DNA from 3 places in the Ensifer sp. 1H6 genome. Region 3 is predicted to be linked to each of the others. Evidence: riboswitches for the same ligand, from Rfam matches in the RefSeq annotation. Region 3 holds a riboswitch; each other region holds the start of a gene.

Region 1 (3,271 bases), on a different contig from region 3:
AGGCACGGCCATCCCTGACCACATGGTTGAACGGCCGGACGAGTTTTCCGCTGCGAAGCTCCTCAATCACAAAGGTGGAGACGACCATGGCAATGCCATGATCGAGCAATGTGGTGGCCACATCCATTGCCTGGACGTCGAAGATCAGCTCAGTGCCATTGCTGGCCGGCGGTTCCACGCCCGCTTCGGTCATCCAGCGCCGCCACCAGCTGGCGTTGCCGAAGCGCCTCACCGTGAGAACGTCGGCCGGATCCTTCAGCTGATGTTTTTCCAGGAACGTCGGCGTACAGACGGGCATGTATTCGATCGGGAAAAGAGGAAACACTTCATTGCCCGACCAGTCGCCGTTGCCGCTGCGCACCACGAGATCAATCGCATCGCGCTTGAAGTCGATCAGCTCCGTGGACATGTGCACGCGAATGCTGATGTTTGGATGGGCTGTCTGAAACGAGGCGAGCCTGGAACCAAGCCAACTTGAGACGACGGTTGGCAGTACCGAGATGTGCAGGTGATGCTCGGTCTTGTCGGCAATCTCGGAGAACGCCGTACCCAGTAGATCGAGCGCCTCGGTCACCTTCGGCGCAAGCTGCCGTCCGGCAGCCGTCAAGCGCACTTCCCGTGGCAGACGGACAAACAGCGGCGTGCCGGTGCGGTCCTCCAGCAGTCGGATTTGATAGCTGACAGCGGCTTGCGTCATGCCGAGCTCCTGCGCCGCGCGGGTGAAACTCAAGTGCCTGGCTGCGGCCTCGAACGCGCGCACCGCACTCATGGGGGGAATCTTGCTCATGAAGTGAGATAAGCATTCTTTATGGCAGCATGCGAGAAATCGCTTTGCGCGAAACCACCAAAATCCTCAATTTTCTCGCGAACACATCACCACAGAACTGAAGGGGTTAGCAATGCTTAGCGCACTGCGATCGATCATCCTCCACGTCTGGACTTCGGCCAAGAGAGCTGCCGACGCCACGACGACCATCGATACATTCAGCGAGTTCCAACTGAGGGACATCGGCCTGACGCGAGACAATGACAGCATCCGGGCGCGCGCGGGCGATGTTGCTGATCCGTGGCAGCACGTAGCGGGCTCTGATCCGGGCGGTGCCCTTTCGCCGCAGACGCCAAATGATGAAGTCGCGTCGCCGCCCTTGCGACAAACTTTCGACCTCGGCCGAATGGAGAAAATAAAGACATAAACATTTCTTTATACGATTGACGCCGTCGACTTTGCGGGGCATTGTCGAACAATCGTGGTTCTGCGGCTCGTCTGACGACAGGCCGGAGCTAAGAGGGAATTCGGTGCGGCGCCGCAAGGCGCTCATGCCGGAGCTGCCCCCGCAACTGTAAGCGGCGAGCGGTCGTCCAATGATGTCACTGAGGGAGACGCCTCGGGAAGACGGGACGGTTCGTGTTGACCCGCAAGCCAGGAGACCTGCCGCGATAGATAACGTCCACGGGCGGGGTGTCCGATGTGTCGCCTTGACGAGCGAGCCAGTCTCGGTCGTGGATGCGTCGCATTCAAAGCCTTGCCCACAACCTTCGGGGTAAGGAAATGACCATCAAGACAGCCAATCTCGGCTTTCCACGTATCGGCAGCCACCGTGAACTGAAGTTCGCGCTGGAGCGCTATTGGGCCGGCAAGATCGAGAGACAGGACCTGCTCGACGTCGCCGCCAGGCTGCGGGCCGAAAACTGGGCCGCGCAAAAGGCGCGTGGGATCCAGATCATTCCATCGAACGACTTCTCGCTTTACGACCAGGTTCTCGACACATCAGTGCTGGTTGGTGCGGTGCCACCGGCCTATGGCTGGAAGGGCGGCCCGGTCGACCTCGACGCCTATTTCGCCATGGCGCGCGGTTCGACGACTGCCGCCTGCGCGTCCGGTTGCACGCATGGCGGGCCCGACGGGGGCAACCAGGCGCTGGAGATGACCAAGTGGTTCGACACGAACTACCACTACATGGTTCCGGAATTCGCGGAGGATCAGCGCTTCGAGCTGACGCGCAATGCGCCGCTTGACGCCTTCCTCGAAGCCAAGGCGCTCGGGCATGTCACCCGCCCTGTCGTCCTCGGCCCCGTCACCTTCCTGAAACTGGGCAAGGCGCTTGCCGGCGGATTCGACACCATCAATCTGATCGAGCGGCTGCTGCCTGTTTATACGAAGCTTCTCACCGAGCTTGGGGAAGCCGGCGTCGAATGGGTGCAGATCGACGAGCCATGCCTGGTGCTCGATCTCACTGAGCGGGAACGCCAGGCGCTGGCGCTGACCTACCAGACGTTCGCCTCGGAACTTCCGCAGTTGAAAATCATGCTCGCGACCTATTTCGGCGCGGTCAGTGACAACATGCCGACAGCCCTTTCGCTGCCGGTTGCCGGGCTGCATGTCGACCTCGTGCGGGCGCCGCAACAGCTCGACTTGCTACTTCAGACGGTACCGGCACAGCTTGTGCTGTCGCTCGGCGTCGTCGATGGCCGCAATGTGTGGCGTACCGATCTTGCCGGCCTCTTCCGCCGGCTGCAGCCGTTGATCGAGGCGCATGGCCGCGATCGCATCGAGCTTGCACCGTCGTGCTCGCTGCTGCACGTGCCAATCGACCTCGATCTCGAACGAGCGCTCGATCCGGAGCTCGGCTCCTGGCTTGCCTTCGCCCTGCAGAAGCTGGACGAACTCAGCCTGCTTGCCCGCGCATTCGAGCCGGGCCTGGCCAATCCCGAGCAGGTCTTTGCAAAATCGATTGCTGCGGTCGAGGCACGGCTGACCTCGCTCAAGGTCCACGATCCACTCGTTGCCGGACGCTTGAAGAACCTGACGGCAGCAGACAGCCGCCGTCAATCGAGTTTTGCAACGCGCCGGCGCCGGCACGAAGACAGGCTGGCACTGCCGCTCTTCCCGACGACGACGATCGGCTCCTTCCCGCAGACGTCAGAGGTGCGCCAGGCACGATCGCTGCATGCCAAGGGCGAGCTCAGCTATGTCGACTACCTCGCCTACCTGCGCCAGGAGACGGAGAAGGCCGTGCGCTGGCAGGAGGAAATCGGCATCGAGGTGCTGGTGCACGGCGAATTCGAGCGCAACGACATGGTGCAGTATTTCGGCGAGCAGCTCTCCGGCTATGGGTTCACTCAGAGCGGTTGGGTGCAGAGCTACGGCTCGCGCTACGTACGCCCGCCGATCATCTTCGGCGATGTCTCGCGCCCGAACCCGATGACGGTCGATTGGGCAACCTATGCGCAGTCGCTGACGGACAAGCCGATGAAGGGCATGCTCACCGGC
Region 2 (3,271 bases), on a different contig from region 3:
CGGCAGGAACACCGATCCGCTGCGAACGGAATCGGTCAAAAAATCCTCGCTGAAATTCTCGAAGAACCAGCTTGCCCGGATGATCGTCCAGTCGGCGCCGGAGGCCTGCAGTTCGCGCTCGGCCGCTTCCGCCTCGTCCTCGCCGCGCCCCGACAGAAGCACCAGCCGCTTGATGCCCGAGCGAACGGCAAGCCTCGAGAATTTGCGGATGGTTTCGACGGCGCCCGGCACCGCCAGATCCGGCTGGTAGCTGATATAGATGCGCTCGACATTTTCAAGCACGGGCGCCCAGGTCGCCTCATCCGTCCAGTCGAAGGAAGGCGATGCCGAACGGGCGCCGATGCGCACCGCGATACCCCGCTCCTCAAGGCGGGCCGCCACCCGCCGCCCCGTCTTGCCCGTACCGCCCAGAACCAGTGTGAGTTTGTCAGTCATCGCTTCCTCCTGAGGTTGATTGCAAAACATGAGCATCTCTCACATTTGCAAATGTGATAAATCCTCGTATTTTAGGAGTCAAGTCAAAATGTGAGCATTACTCATGATTCCCGATGCAAGCCCTTCCACAATCCCCGCTGACGACGAGCCGGCGCTGCGCCGCACGCCCAGCCAGAAGCGCAGCCGCGAGCGCGTCGAGCACATCCTTTCCTGCGCCACGGCGATCATCCAGGAGAAGGGCAGCGACGCCATGCGCATGAGCGAAGTCGCTGAAAAGGCTGGAATCTCGATCGGCTCCCTCTACCAGTACTTCCCCGACAAGGCGGCGATCGTGCGCACGCTGGCCGAGCGCTACAATGCGGTCTGCAATGAATGCATCGGGGCCGAGCTTGCCAAGGTGACGTCGATCTCGGAACTGCGTGACGCCTTCTCCATGCTGTTCGACATCTATTACGATATGTTCCTGGCCGAGCCTGTGATGCGCGACATCTGGTCAGCGATGCAGGCCGACAAGGCGCTGCGCGAGATCGACCTTTTGCAAAGCCGTGCCGGCGGCCAGCTTCTGGCCGACGTCTGGGCTCGGTTTGCGCCCGACACGCCGCGCGAAACGATCGACAGCGCCGCCTTTTTGATCATGCATCTCGGCGATTGCACGATGCGGCTTGCGGTCTCCGTCACCAGAGCAGAGGGCGACCAGATCGTCGAAGCCTATAAACGCATGATCCTTCGTGATTTTGTCGCGGATGGACCGGGCGGCGGCGCAAGTCTAATTGACATCTCCGGGGTGCGATCCTAATCATCGTGGATCGATTGGTTCCCGCAACGCGAACGCGTTTCGGGAGTAAACGGGAACGTGACGGATGGACCCATGCTGGGCATTCAAATCACGGCCGACCCCGCGACTGTAGAGCGACGTGAATGCGCCGTTCCGGAGCGATCCGGAAGAAGCCACTGGAGACAAGACCGCGAGAGGGCGGCCCTTGCTCTGGGAAGGCGAGGCAAATCCAGGGTGATCTCACCCGACGTCCTGAGCCAGGAAACCTGCCAGTCGATGCGGGCATAGGGCCCAAACCGGGAAAGATCCCGACGCCATCACGGAGGTTGTCATGGCTACATCTACAGTTTCGAGCATTCCGCTCTCCCTCAGCGATCGTCTGACCGCAGGTATCATCGCGCTCCTCATCGGCGGCTTCCTCGTCTTCGGCGCAGGCCTGGCGAACTCGGCCGTGCTGCACGATACCGCGCACGACACCCGCCACTCCTATGGCTTCCCCTGCCACTAAGCGATGTTCCGGGACGCGACTTGCGTTCCGCATCGACATAGCTGCGGACAAAAACGCTTCCGGCAGACAGCCGGACGCGTTTGCTCGCGTCTGATGCAGATTGAAGATCTGCCGGACGGAGCCGTTCGCATATTTGCCAGTGGGACACGGCGCTGCCTGCCAGATGCATGGCGCGCCGATATCGAGGGATATCGAAAATGATTGTCAGAACGCTTCTGGCCGCGATCGTGGCTGGATTGATTGCCGGTGTCTTCATGACCGGCGCCCAGGAACTGCGCGTCGTACCGCTGATCCTGCACGCGGAAGAATTCGAAGGCGAGGCACCGGCCGCCGGCGAACAACCAGCCGTTCAGCCGGGAACGGCCGATCCGGCCGCAGCAAACCACGACCAGCATTCGTCGCTGAAGGCGGTTTCGCCGATTGGCGCTTTGCTTGACGCCCTGTCGCCGATCACGCCTGCCTACGCCCATGAGGGCGAACACGAGGAAGGCGGCATCATGTTCGGCATGAGCCGCTTTTCCGGCACGCTGATCGCCAATCTGGTGACCGGCTCCGGCTTCGCGCTGCTGCTCGCCGGCGTCAGCCTCGTCATCGGCTACCCGATCACGCTCAGGAACGGCGCGCTCTGGGGCGCCTGCGGCTGGCTTGCCGTGCACATGCTGCCGGCAATCGGTCTGCCGCCGGAACTGCCGGGCTTCCCGGCCGCGGAACTCGGCGACCGCCAGGTCTGGTGGGGTGCAACCGTGCTGTTGTCTGCCGCCGGTCTCTATCTGCTGGTCTTGCGGCAAGAGATCGCCGCCAAGATCATCGGCCTCGTGCTGATCGCGGCACCGCATGTCTATGGCGCGCCGCAACCGTCGGACATCTCCAGCAATGTGCCGGCCGTGCTCGGCGCTGAATTCGCCGTGGCAGCCCTTGCCACCACGCTCGCGTTCTGGATTGTTCTCGGCGTCGTGTCGGGCTTCATCAACGATCGTTTCGCCAAGGCGTAACAGACCGGCCAGATTTCGCCATCAACCCGGAGCCCCTGATATCGCCGATATCAGGGGCTTTGTCGTCGAGATGTCTCAGCGCGCCTGCAATGCCAGCAGATGCGCCTGCAACCGCGCGCGGCGGTCGTCCGGCGCCAGCATCACGCAACTGTCGCAGAAGCTGCCACCTTCCGTTCGATAATAGAGACAGCAGCCGCCGCGCAGGCGATAGGTGCGCGACAGCGCATGATTGCCGCCGATCTCGATCACGATGTCCTCGTAACGGAGCTTGTCGGAAAATAGCGACGTACCCGCGCGCTTGACGATCGCCAGCGCCCTCGCCATCGCGGTCTCCTCGTCGCCGAGGACGCGGCCGATCTCCAGGAACCCACCGGCAAGCGAATCCGCCGCAAGCCGCCATTGCGCGCCCGAGGACAGGCCGGTGCGACGCTTCAACATGACGACGATCGGCGCCAGATGCGCAGCGAAGGTTTCGCCGAAGACGTCCGCAGTCGCCGGGGCATGATCCCCGGCTGCGGGCAAGGCAAGGCTGAAATGAAACCGCTTGGCCGCGACAAGCCG
Region 3 (3,271 bases):
GCACGCGCCGCCTGATCTCTAACGCTCCTTCCGTTCCTCCCACCGGACGGAGCTGTTAACGCAATGCGAGGCTTGTCGTTGCACCGGCGGCGACAAGCCTTATGATAGGGCTGAAACAGGAAGTGCCGACAGCGACCGAACCCGGACAACAAGGGTGGCGCCGTGCGGTTGCAGGAATGGACGTTCGCCCGTGTTCCGGAACATGAAAACCCTAGCCGCGGCGACCTTGCCGCTGCTTCTGGTTCTTGCCGATCAGGCGCTGGCCTCCAGCGTGTGCGACCGCCTGAACACTCGGCTCGCCGAACTGCCCGCCGCCATCGAAACTACGGCCGATACCCGCGATTATGCGAGCGCGATTTCCCGACAGAACATCGAATTGCGCCGGGCGCGCAACGATCGCCGACGCGCCGGCTGCGGCACAGGCAGCGTCGTCGTCTTCAACGGCGGCGACCCGGATATCTGCACAGACATCAACAGTCTGATCGCCGAGATGGAAGACAATCTGCGCATCCTCAAATCGGAGCGCCAGCAGCTGATGTCAGGCGATGGAGACGATACGCGCCGGCGCATCCTCGCCGCCCTCGAGATCAACGGTTGCTATGGTGGCAGCGAGGAATTTGCGACCGCCGACCCGGACGAGCCGGAAACGTACCGCAACATCCTGCGCGATCTGCCGCCGGACGAAAGCTACGGACCAATGCTGCGGGACGGCGAAATGGGCACCTACCCGCCGGAAAGCGGCGTCTATTCCGGCACGCTTCGCACCATGTGCGTGCGCACTTGCGATGGCGCCTTCTTCCCGATCTCGTCCGAGGCAAGCCCTGTGGACTTCGCCCGCGACGAGCAGGCCTGCCGCGCCCGCTGCCCGGGTGCCGAAACAGAACTATTTTTCCACGACCTGGCGACCGAGGAGAGCGACCAGATGGTCTCCGCCTCGACGGGACGCCCCTATAAAGAACTGCCAAACGCCTTTGCCTATCGGACGCGCGGCGTCGGCAAGCCGGGCATTTGCGGTTGCCAGATTCCAAAGATCGCGACGACGCCCAAGGCTTCCAGTGGCAACACTGGCAACAGCGAATCGTCGATCATCGTCATCGAGGGCAAGAAGGAAGCGGCCGCCCCTACCGCCAAGGCGGCTGCGGAGGAGCGCCCCTACGATCCCGCCAAGAGCAAGGTGCGGGTCATCGGGCCGACGTTCCTTCCCCAGGAGGAAACGTCGATCGACCTTCGCCATCCGAAGGGTCCGGGCTACCAGCCGGTTCAGAGCAACTGATCGCAGCGTCTGCCTTTCGGCAGGTTCCCCAGCCTTCCTCGAACACCAGCTCCTCCAGCGGCAGCCGCTGGCGCCAGCCCTTAACCGCAAGTTCCGGCTCCTGGTAAAGGCGATCGACATATCCGAGGCAAAGCCAGGCGACGATCACGACATGATCGGGAATGCCGAGGATCGCCTTGATCTCATTTTCATGAAAGATACTGACCCAGCCGACACCAACGCCTTCGGCGCGCGCCGCAAGCCAGAGGTTCTGCACGGCACAGACGGTGGAATAGAGATCCATCTGCGGGTTATGGGTGCGCCCGAGAACGACCGCTCCACCGCGCGTGCGGTCGCAGGTGACGCAGATGCTCAAGGGTGCCTTGCGGATCCCCTCCAGCTTCAGGGAGCGGTATTTCGCTTGGCGGTCGCCATCGAACATCAATGCCGCTTCGTCGTTGGCGCGGGAAAAGGCCTGCCATACCCGCTCGCGGGTTTCGGCCTGCCGGACCACGACGAAATTCCACGGTTGCATGAAACCCACCGATGGCGCCCGGTGCGCAGCATTGAGCAGGCGCATCACCACATCGTCAGGCAAGGGTTCGGCCAGGAACTGATCCCGCACGTCCCGGCGCGTTTCGATGGCTCGATAGACGGCTTCGCGCTCGTCGGATGAAAAGGCCTCTGCAGCCGCAAGGCCGCCATTAGCGTCAGTCAGCATCGTTCGATCCCCAACAATGCACAACCTTCCGCCGTCCGCGCGGATATCGGTCTATCTTGCCAGGCCGGTCTTCTGACTTCGGATCAACCGGCCGCCTCACCTTCCCAGATCACATGAAGATCCAGTGGCAAGATCTTGAGCAAGCTCAAAATCCCTAGAGGCAGTCGTCCCCGTCACAGCGTTGGGCACGTTCCGGAATAACACCGGATTCCCGATTCTCCCGCGTTGCGGGCACCTGACGGCGTCATAAGGGCACAGCCCACAGGGAATGACAAGCAAGTCCGGCGTCGCTTGCCGGTCACTCCACAGGGCCTCGCGACAGCGTCAGATGTCAGAGCGGCGCGACCGGATGCGGCGAGCCGTCATAGCCGCCCCACACCGACTGGTCGAAGCAGATGACCGACCCCGTCATCAGGCCGGACTCATCCGACGAGAGATAGGCGCAGGCACGCGCGACTTCCTTGGGGTCGACAAGCCGACCGAAGGGTTGGCTGGCGGCCGCCTTTTCGAGCCAGTCGTCTGCCGCCCCATGAAATTCGCGCTGGATGCGGTCTTCCCCTTCGGACGCCATCCAGCCGATATTGAGGCCATTGACGCGAATGCGGTTGCGCAGCAGCGCATAGGAGGTGTTCTTGGTCAGCGTCTCCAGCGCCCCCTTCGACGAGCAATAGGCGGCGATAAACGGCTGACCGGCCATCGCCGACATCGAGCCAATATTGACGATGGTGCCCTGCGTGCCCTCCCGCCGCATCAGCTTTACCGCTTCCTGCATCAGGAAGAACGGTGCGCGCACATTGACAGCGAACATCCGGTCGAACAGTTCGGGGCTGGTGTCCAGGATGGTGCCGCGATCGGTGATCGCCGCCGCATTGACCAGCGCATCGACGCGCCCGAATGTGGCGTCGCAGGCGCTGACGACCTTGCGCGCGTCCTCGACCTTTTCGAGGTCTGCCTCGACATAAAGTACCTGCGCGCCGGTTGCCTTGCGGATCTGCTCGGCCTTCGCTTCGCCCTTGGCAACGTTGCGTCCACAGATGACGACACCTTTAGCCCCACGTTCCGCAAACAGGTTGGCGATCGTTGCGCCCAGCCCCTGCGTCCCGCCGGTGACGATGGCGATCTTGCCGTCGAGACGGCCATATTGCTCGGTCATGAAAGTCCTCCCAGAATTGAAAGTGAGATGAAAACAGGGCGACCGGCCCCCGCCGCAGAACGCCGGGGACCGGAAAGATCGATTCTGCCGTTCAGCTCAGCTTGCGCTGTGCCTGCTCGCCAAGCGCGCTTCTGAAATCCGCATC

What was found. A riboswitch is a leader RNA that binds a small molecule or an ion and turns the genes downstream of it on or off. The one in region 3 is predicted to bind cobalamin.
Region 1: linked by a shared signal. The riboswitch ahead of metE (5-methyltetrahydropteroyltriglutamate--homocysteine S-methyltransferase) and the one ahead of bluB (5,6-dimethylbenzimidazole synthase) in region 3 are both predicted to bind cobalamin.
Region 2: linked by a shared signal. The riboswitch ahead of BKP54_RS33570 (CbtB-domain containing protein) and the one ahead of bluB (5,6-dimethylbenzimidazole synthase) in region 3 are both predicted to bind cobalamin.

What each region holds. Positions count from the first base shown of each region.
Region 1 is NZ_MOAI01000009.1:103,019-106,289, reverse strand. Features, by position in the region: gene BKP54_RS12975 (LysR substrate-binding domain-containing protein) at 1-769, opposite strand, end outside; cobalamin riboswitch at 1,232-1,452, shown strand; gene metE (5-methyltetrahydropteroyltriglutamate--homocysteine S-methyltransferase) at 1,550-3,271, shown strand, end outside.
Region 2 is NZ_MOAI01000055.1:18,359-21,629, reverse strand. Features, by position in the region: gene BKP54_RS33580 (NAD(P)H-binding protein) at 1-435, opposite strand, end outside; gene BKP54_RS33575 (TetR/AcrR family transcriptional regulator) at 539-1,231, shown strand; cobalamin riboswitch at 1,230-1,499, shown strand; gene BKP54_RS33570 (CbtB-domain containing protein) at 1,542-1,718, shown strand; gene BKP54_RS33565 (CbtA family protein) at 1,916-2,710, shown strand; gene BKP54_RS33560 ((2Fe-2S)-binding protein) at 2,786-3,271, opposite strand, start outside.
Region 3 is NZ_MOAI01000002.1:214,652-217,922, forward strand. Features, by position in the region: gene BKP54_RS03875 (acyl-homoserine-lactone synthase) at 1-15, shown strand, start outside; gene BKP54_RS03880 (DUF2865 domain-containing protein) at 203-1,273, shown strand; gene bluB (5,6-dimethylbenzimidazole synthase) at 1,182-1,973, opposite strand; cobalamin riboswitch at 2,018-2,227, opposite strand; gene BKP54_RS03890 (SDR family oxidoreductase) at 2,305-3,126, opposite strand; gene BKP54_RS03895 (phytanoyl-CoA dioxygenase family protein) at 3,218-3,271, opposite strand, start outside.